2 regions of the Peribacillus sp. BM1 genome follow, and region 1 is predicted to be linked to the other one. Evidence: predicted binding sites of a transcription regulator. Region 1 holds the regulator's gene; the other holds the start of a gene.
The links. Region 1 encodes LexA, which represses DNA repair genes until DNA is damaged. Its sites were predicted from a motif close to CGAACATATGTTCG; they were not measured.
Positions count from the first base shown of each region.

Region 2: a site for LexA is predicted at 1,937-1,950, ahead of AC1MGI_RS10735 (YhjD family protein). Genes of this name have one in related genera too.

Region 1 covers NZ_CM155259.1:2,764,850-2,769,287, forward strand. Annotated here, with positions in the region: gene AC1MGI_RS13335 (hypothetical protein) at 15-266, shown strand; gene AC1MGI_RS13340 (hypothetical protein) at 903-1,376, shown strand; gene lexA (transcriptional repressor LexA) at 1,698-2,321, opposite strand; gene yneA (cell division suppressor protein YneA) at 2,477-2,782, shown strand; gene AC1MGI_RS13355 (YneB family resolvase-like protein) at 2,800-3,447, shown strand; gene AC1MGI_RS13360 (DUF896 domain-containing protein) at 3,523-3,759, shown strand; gene tkt (transketolase) at 3,935-4,438, shown strand, end outside.
Region 2 covers NZ_CM155259.1:2,222,921-2,227,358, reverse strand. Annotated here, with positions in the region: gene addB (helicase-exonuclease AddAB subunit AddB) at 1-658, opposite strand, end outside; gene AC1MGI_RS10740 (TVP38/TMEM64 family protein) at 888-1,499, opposite strand; gene AC1MGI_RS10735 (YhjD family protein) at 1,993-2,352, shown strand; gene AC1MGI_RS10730 (competence protein ComK) at 2,423-2,998, opposite strand; gene AC1MGI_RS10725 (IDEAL domain-containing protein) at 3,217-3,453, shown strand; gene AC1MGI_RS10720 (YitT family protein) at 3,706-4,438, opposite strand, start outside.

The sequences.
Region 1 (4,438 bases):
TCGGGAGGGAACGAATGATGTGCGAAAAAAATCATCATATACTAAGTGTTATTGATTTTATGCATACGGATAACAAAACCTTATTTGTGAAAGTTGTAGGGTACGATGCGAATTTCAAAATAGAATTTAATGGGGAAATAAAATTCCTGAATGGAATGCCATTTGGAGATTTGATCCATGGACAAAGATCAATTTTATCACCTGAATGCAGACAGTACATACGAGAGAATTTGTTAAATAAATATAGCGAGGGGAATTTTAATTAACTGAGGTCCAAATGGCTCTTGAGTTTGAATTAAATAATTAGCATAAAAGACGTCCTGAAGTATATCTTGAATAATGTGCACTTTAAAAAATCCCTTATTGGTTTTTTTTATCTTTATCATTGTTGTGTTATTTGGACGTGTATAGTGTTCGTAGCCAGCCCAAATGACACCATTATACAGTTTAAATAAGTCTAAGAATAAAAAACATAAAAAGGGACATTCACCAATACACTAAACTATATGTTTTTGTTCAAGAAAATAGATAAGAACGTAAAAAAAGTATTGATGTTTCATTTTTAAGGCAATTATCTTCATACTGAAGACTGTTATCAAATACAGGACGTATTACAGATTAACAGGCAGTAAGTACTCTTACGAAGAGACTTAGAGGAATCAAGAAGCGATAAGAGTGGATGACGAACTGTCCGTAAAGGTCCGATTGGTTCATCTAATCATTTTTTGAGATGATGGACCCCGAAAATGGAAAACTCACTTTATTAGGTTCATTAAAGTGGAAGAGTAAAGGCTTATTAAAAGTCACTTTTTATGTTCTTTGTGAACCGTCTCCAAGATTTTGTGGCAATATTTTGGAAGTGGGTTTAAAAAGAATATATTCTGGAAAAAGGAGGGGTTAGTATGTTTGAAAGAGACGAAAAGTTGATTTCTGAAAGTATTGAGCGATTAGAAAACAATGAGCTGTTGGTTGAAAGTCAAAAAGAGGAATATTTCAAACTTTTAGAGCTACAAGAAATGAAATTTCTCGAAAGAGCTGAAAAAGTAAAGCCAATCATTTCGTACTTAAAAGAACATCATTATTCTTTCCACAATAAAAAGTTCGATTGCCGTTCTTTCAAAGGCCCTGTTATTGGTCGAAATGAAAATATAGTGTACGTTTATGAAGGGGAATGGTCATTGGTTACTTCAATAAACCTTCAAACAGGGAAAAGAGACTCGATTATACTGAAAACTTTTTTAGATGAAAATTCATTTAAGGATGCAATGGATGCGTTATTAGAAACGGCGTTCGTACAAGAGCATGAATTAACAAAAAGTCAAAAGAAAATAGAAAATTCAAATGAAGATCTCAATAGTGTATTTGGATCACTTTGAATGAATAGAATTGCTTTATAAGTAAGCGTCAGAAAGTCCCCATCGGTTACAGGTGGGGATTTTTTGATGCTTACTTTTCAATAACAAAGCAACAACCTAGAATTACAAAAAACAAATTCCGAATTTGCTAAACCCACTGATTTAAGAATTGAAAAATTATTTGTAATAGTTCCTAGAATCAGTTCATATAGATTATCAAAGAGAGGTTGTCCAAAAATCTGGGGAGAATCACTTTATTTACATGAATTGTATTGAGTAACTAAAGTTAGAATGTTATCGAAAAAATAAACCTCCTGCAATAACAGGAGGGAAAAAGCACTATTAATGGATTTGGCGATAAAGTCCAATAACTCTTCCGAGAATTGATACATTCCCTAGAATGATTGGTTCCATATCGGAGTTTTCTGGTTGTAATCTGATGAACTCTTTTTCTTTGAAAAAGCGTTTCACTGTTGCTTCATCATCATCAGTCATGGCAACAACAATATCACCATTATTCGCGGTACTTTGTTGTTTTACAATAACATAGTCGCCATCATGGATTCCGGCTTCAATCATACTATCGCCCATAATCTCGAGCATGAAGACTTGTTCGTCATGTGCCGCCATCGATTCTGGAAGTGGGAAGTATTCCTCGATATTTTCAATTGCTGTAATTGGAAGGCCAGCTGTAACTTTTCCTAGTAATGGGACATTGATGACATTATTTTTTGGTATATTATTCGTTTCAGATTGATCTAGTATTTCAATGGCGCGAGGTTTGGTAGGATCTCGACGAATAAGTCCTTTACTTTCTAATCTTGATAAATGACCGTGAACGGTTGAACTTGAAGCTAAGCCAACTGCTTCTCCAATTTCTCTTACTGAAGGTGGATAGCCTTTAGTGCGTACTTCGTCTTTAATAAAATCCAATATATCATTTTGCCTTTTTGAAAGCTTTGACATATATTCACCCCTTCTCTCTTATTCTTATTTTTATTATATCACGCGGGAAATAAAGATACAAACATAAGTTCGAATACTGTTGACTAAAAACAGGTGTTCGATTTATACTGGGATTATCAGATAACGAACAAGCATTCGATTTTGGAGGGATAACAATGAAAAAACTATTAAAAAGTCATACGTATACACTTTTATTAGCAGGAATCGTCTTTATTTTTTCTTTATTTTTCTCAATGAATAGAAATTATGATAATCTTGACAATTATATATCCGTTACTGTAGATCATGGAGATACTCTATGGAAAATGGCTGAAATATACAATACAGACGATTTATCGAGAGATGAGTTCATTGAATGGATCATTACACATAATGAAATATATGCTAATTCGCTAGTACCGGGAGAATCTATTATTTTACCAGTAACTAAAACAAATCTAAGTCTAGCAAGTAAGCAATAAGAAAGTTGGAAAGAAAAATGAGAGCGATTATTTACTGCCGAGTAAGCACAGAAAAAGAAGCACAGGAAACATCACTTACGAGGCAGGAAGAAGAGTTAAGAAAACTAGCTAACAAATCAGAATTTGAAATCGTTTCTATAATTAAAGAGCAAGCAAGTGGATATGAACTTAACCGTGATGGAATTTTTGAAATGCTGGATATTTTTAAAAAGAAGCAAGCTGATGTTCTTCTAATTCAAGACGAAACGCGACTGGGGCGTGGAAATGCGAAAATTGCACTTTTTCATGTAATCATAAAAGAAGGTGTGAAAATTTATTCCTTATCACATGATGGGGAAATTGAACTATCTGATTCTGATTCGATGGTCATTAATATTGTTGGAATTGTTGAAGAGTATCAGCGAAAGTTACATAATATTAAGATTAAACGAGGCATGAAACGGGCGGTTGAAAATGGGTTCCGCCCGCAAAAAAATCTGAGCAATCAGGGAATGAGTGGTGGAAGAGAACGAAAGGAAGTTCCAATTGAGGAAATAGTAAAACTTCGAAAGAACGGACTAACATTTGCAGAAATTGCAGCTACTTTAAGAGGGTTTGGTTATCAAGTTTCAAAAGCTACTATAAATCGCAGATATTTAGAATATCAAGTCTCAAAAGAAGATTAACAAAAAGCAGAGAACTTGTATTTTCGCTCTTTTTTATATAACATGACACTATTGAAACAGTAAAGGAGCAAAAGTATGTTATCGAAAGAAAAATTAGCTCGGATAAATGAGTTAGCAAAGAAGGCTAAGTCGAGCTCTTTAACAGTGGAAGAAGCGAAAGAACAATCTAAGCTGAGAAGTGAGTACTTAGAAACGTTCCGTAAATCCATGACAGATACAATCGAGCATTTGACAATTGTTGACCCCGAGGGAAATGATGTAACACCTGAAAAGCTTAAAAGTATTAAAGATATAAAGAAGCGTTTGCATTAAGGGGTGTAGAGTTAGAGAATATCGAATTCGATATTCTCTTTTTTTTGTCTTAGAATTCACGGATTTTAGTAGGGAAATAGGGTACTTTAATAACGTGTCTGAATTATTGTTGTCTTTAATTTACATGACATTATAAAATAGTAAGGGCATACATATATAAAGGAAGGATGGTTTAATGTTAAATAAAACAGATGCACTTTCAATCAATACAATTCGTACTTTGTCAATCGATGCTATCGAAAAAGCAAATTCTGGACATCCAGGAATGCCGATGGGGGCCGCCCCGATGGCGTACACTCTTTGGACCCAGTTTATGAATCACAATCCAAAAAATCCAACTTGGTTTAATAGAGACCGTTTTGTTCTTTCTGCAGGACATGGATCGATGCTTTTATACAGCCTTTTGCATTTATCAGGCTATGATTTGTCATTGGATGACATTAAAAATTTTCGCCAATGGGGTAGTAAAACACCAGGACATCCTGAATATGGCCATACTGCAGGAGTGGATGCAACAACTGGGCCTCTCGGACAAGGGATAGCAATGGCAGTAGGAATGGCTATGGCTGAACGTCATTTAGCAGCAACATACAATCGCGGAACATATAATGTAGTAGATCATTATACATATGGTATTTGCGGAGACGGAGATTTAATGGAAGGTGTTTCATCTGAAGCT
Region 2 (4,438 bases), 540 kb from region 1:
CTTCTACAATTTGCAGTTCCTGAGGCGTTAAGCTATAGAAACCGTCTAAATAAATCGAAGCTTCTGTTATATAACTTGATTGAGCCAATTTTTCAATCAATAAACGGAAGTAATCCTCTGAATCCAAATACTTGCCTACCAATTCATCCTCAAACGCTTGATAAATTAACTCTAAATCATGTAGTTTATCACGAACGGCATCTGATGAATATTGTATAGAACGTTCTCGAAATTCATTGATATCTTTAGGATCAAGACAATAGCGTTTAAACTCAGATAACATTTCTTCCATTTGCATGATGAAGCCAGGTTTGTCCGCTGAACGACGAAACATTTTTAACTCATTCTTTTTGTCTTCCATGATTTTACGGATGAGCATGTTCACTCCGACACTGTCAAGATGGCGCCTATTGCCCCCGCCTGTTTCTTGAAGGATTCGCCATGCTAAACGACTAAAGCTGAACACCTGCGCTCGCATCATTCCCTCTAGACCTGGTGTTTTAATTAATTTATATTCAGACAGAAATGTCATTTGATCCGGAACTAAATAAATAATCGGTTTTCCAGCTGGGTCTTCAACAAGCCTAGCACGTATCTCATCAAGCACCTTGGCCGTCTTTCCTGACCCCGATCGTCCAGTAATAAATCTCAACGCCATTACCCTGCCCCCTTTTCTAGCTTTTTCTTCTTTATCTATTCGTTCATCATATCAAGTATTTAATCAAAAAAAGACATTGGATCTCCAATGCCTTTTTTACTTATTATACTCTTAAATCGATAATTTTTCTTGTTCAATGATTGGTAAGGGTGGCCTGTTAAACTTTCATCATACATATAACACCGACCAGAATGTCATCATTATTTACGTTTCATTTTCCCCACTGCCATTACTCATTTTCCCTACTCGTGTTTCTATTTAGCCTTGCCTCTATTTGTTTCCCAACAAGCCATAATACAAAGATTATAATGATAACGATTACTGTGCGTAACGGCTGATGGAACAATGAAGTTATGTCGTATCCTATAAAACTAATCGTAAAAATCATGACCAGCTTCCCACCTAGTAATGCAAGTGCATATGGCATCGGTCTTATATTCGAAAGACCAGCTACAATATTCACAAGAGCAGAAGGAGTAAACGGAAAACAAAGTAGAAGAAAAAGCGGACCGAATCCATGTCTCTCTACCCAATTCATAAGTTTTTTAATCTGTTTATTTTTTTGAAGAAACTTTAATAGCCTTCGATGCCCATAATGGCGAAATAAGAAGAAGACAAGCAAAGATCCCGTAACGGTCCCAATCCATGAATACATAAACCCCAGCCATAGGCCAAAAGCACTCGCATTTGCAAATACAAATACAAAGAGCGGCAGAAAAGGAAGGAACGACTCAAACATTGGTAAAAAAATCCCTGGTAATGGTCCGAACGAACGATACTGTTCAATTAACTCCAATATATTTTCTAATGTAAACCAATCACGAATATGCTCCAAATCCATTTCAATCTCCTCAATGTCAAAAAAATCTAATGCTCCTTCTCTTGCTTATTTTCTGAAGTAGTCAGCTTAGATGTATATCATTTATGCCCTTTGATCCACTTACAATATATGAAACATAGGCGTGTCCCAAAGCATCTGACCCCATACTCTTTACACCGTTTATTGCGCTATTTGCATGTTTATAAACGAGATAAAGTAGATATGATCCTGACCCTTTCGTTTTGGGACAGCCTTATATTTGAACAATGTAAAGCCTCCCGATTATACGCCTATCTTTTAACTAAAATCATAAGCTATTTTTTGAAATAAATAAATAATTTATGACTTATCTAGAATTTAGTCTTATTTTCATACTTCCCTCACTCGACAACCGATAATCACATTTTCATTTAATTTTAACTTGATTAGTGATACATTTTCCATTATTATTACAACAAGGAACAAATGTTCTTGTTGTAATTTCAGTTGGATATTGTCAGAAAGAGGGATGATAATGACTCGAATTCCAGAACACGACCGCAATATCATTGAAAAAGCACTCTATCTTCCTATGATCGTTACAATTTTCAATCGCGATTTACATATAATTGAGGGCAGTTCTTTCAAGATGAAGAGGCCTTACTTAGAAATGGTAGAAGCAGCGTTGAAATTAGTTCAATCCGATTTGGTTCAAGTTAGAAAATACTTAAAAAAAGAAAATATTAAGGTTAGCGAACTAAAGAGAGACCAGGAATTTACAATGTATTGCTTTTTATACAAAGGATATGAAGAGCACCATAATTATTTCAATCCACGATTAAAAAATAAGGTAGAAGAATTATTGCGAAGTTATTTCAAAGAAGTATTTACCTAAATGGCCCTTTCATACCTTATCTGAGGAGACATAAGAAACACACAAATTCATCATGTCTCCGTTCCTCTTCTTATTCTTCAGTTTTTTTAGCTGAATAATTGCGAGGGGTCTCTGAAGCTTCCATACTGTTATGCATTCTGTGCAATCCATAAGCCATCTTTCCTGTCTCTTTATTTATTTTACTAATTTTAGACTCAAGTTCTGCAGTTCTTTGCATTTGATTTGTGAATGAACCAATTGATATATTCACCTCTAACGTGATGTTGTTACGAAAATAAACTTGAACCATTCTATTATCTTTCTGTTTATACTCTATAACATGATGATGCGCAATCCAAATGCAATCATCGTTTATGGGTGAAGTAGTTGGAAAAAAGAAAATAGGGTTTGTCTGATCGATAATAATTGGCGCTTTATGAGTAACGCCAATTAATCGCCGTGTTCCACCTTTTCTTCCCTCATAGCTACTTCCAAAGTATTCACAGCTTTGATTGATAATTACCTTGGGCTTGAATGGCGAGATAAATTCATCATTTATTTCAACAACTTGCGAATAGATTTTGCTGCCGTATACAATCGACTTAATGAAACACGTAAATGGAGTAATTTCATAATTTTCAATTAATGACCTTTTGGATTTTTTCACTTTTCTTTTCCCCTTCCTTTTCACATCATTCGGGATCAATAATATCACATAAAATAGTTATATATACCCACTTTGTGTACATTTAGCAATTCTGTAACAAATTTACAAAGTCTAAACATTTCCACAAAAATTAAAATATTTTTTGAAAATTTAAAATTTTTATTGATTTTTCCTCTAATGATTCCATATAATAAAAAAAAGGTCAGGAGTGGATCTTCATGAAAAATGAAAAATTACCTTCAGAGTTAGTAAAGTCGTATTTGGCCAATAAGAAAAACCAGGACGCTTCACTGCAGGATACATTCATTGAGATGATTATTCACGAATCTATACTCATTAACAAAAGAACACAGCTTGAACAGCAAATCGACCAAGCACTCGATGAGAGGAATAAGCCTTTATTTCTAAAGTTAAGCAGCGAAATGTACCAATTGATAAAAATGTTTGGTACTTAAGAACAAAAGCGCAAGCGCCTTGTTCAACCTTGAAAATACTCGCAGTCCATTCGGTTGAGATCGTTCTTTTACTTCTTAAGCTAGTGTGATGTGACAAGAGGAGGTAGGCAACTTGCCCCCAATAAATACGGTTGTCTACAAAAGAAAAAGGTCTGACCCCACCATTCTTCACACAGAATAAAATACGTGTATAACACGATAGCTGTATGAAGAGTGTGCGGTCAGACCCTTATGAAACTCTTACTTTCTCCACTATTTTCCTCTATCAAACATCCCCATTACCTCGGTCGTTTCCGTAATATTAACAAATGCATTCGAATCGATTTCATTAATCATCAATTTAACATCCGTTAACTGATAGCGAGTAATAACTGTCATAAGAATTTTTCGACTTTCCCCTGTATATGCGCCCTCTCCATCCATTACTGTAATCCCTCGATAAAGGTTAGCAAGTAGCTTCTCCTTCATCTCATCACCCTTATTTGTAATGATCATTAATGTTAATTTAATATGGTTCGTATGAATCGTATCGATGATCTTTCCTGTTGCATAAATTGCAACGAGTGTATGAAGAGCCGCATCCCAATCAAACACAAAGCCAGAGATGATAACAACAATAGCATTCATTGCCGAAATTAACGCTCCCAGCGGAAAGTCTCTCTTCTTAGTAAGCAGCATCGCAATTATATCAAAGCCACCCGAAGATCCGGATGCCCGAAAAATAATCCCGATCCCAATTCCCGTAATAACACCGCCGAATAGCGATGACAGGATCGCTTCATTTGAGATTGCTTGAACAGGAATCACATACAAAGTAACTGAAAGCACGACTACAGACAAAATTGTATATCCAATAAAACGTTTTCCTAATTTCATAACTCCGAATATTAATAAAGGTAAATTAAGCAGAAAGTTCAAGATTCCGGTATTGAAGGGTGTAATGATTCCAAGCATAATCGCAATCCCGCTAAGTCCGCTGCTTAAA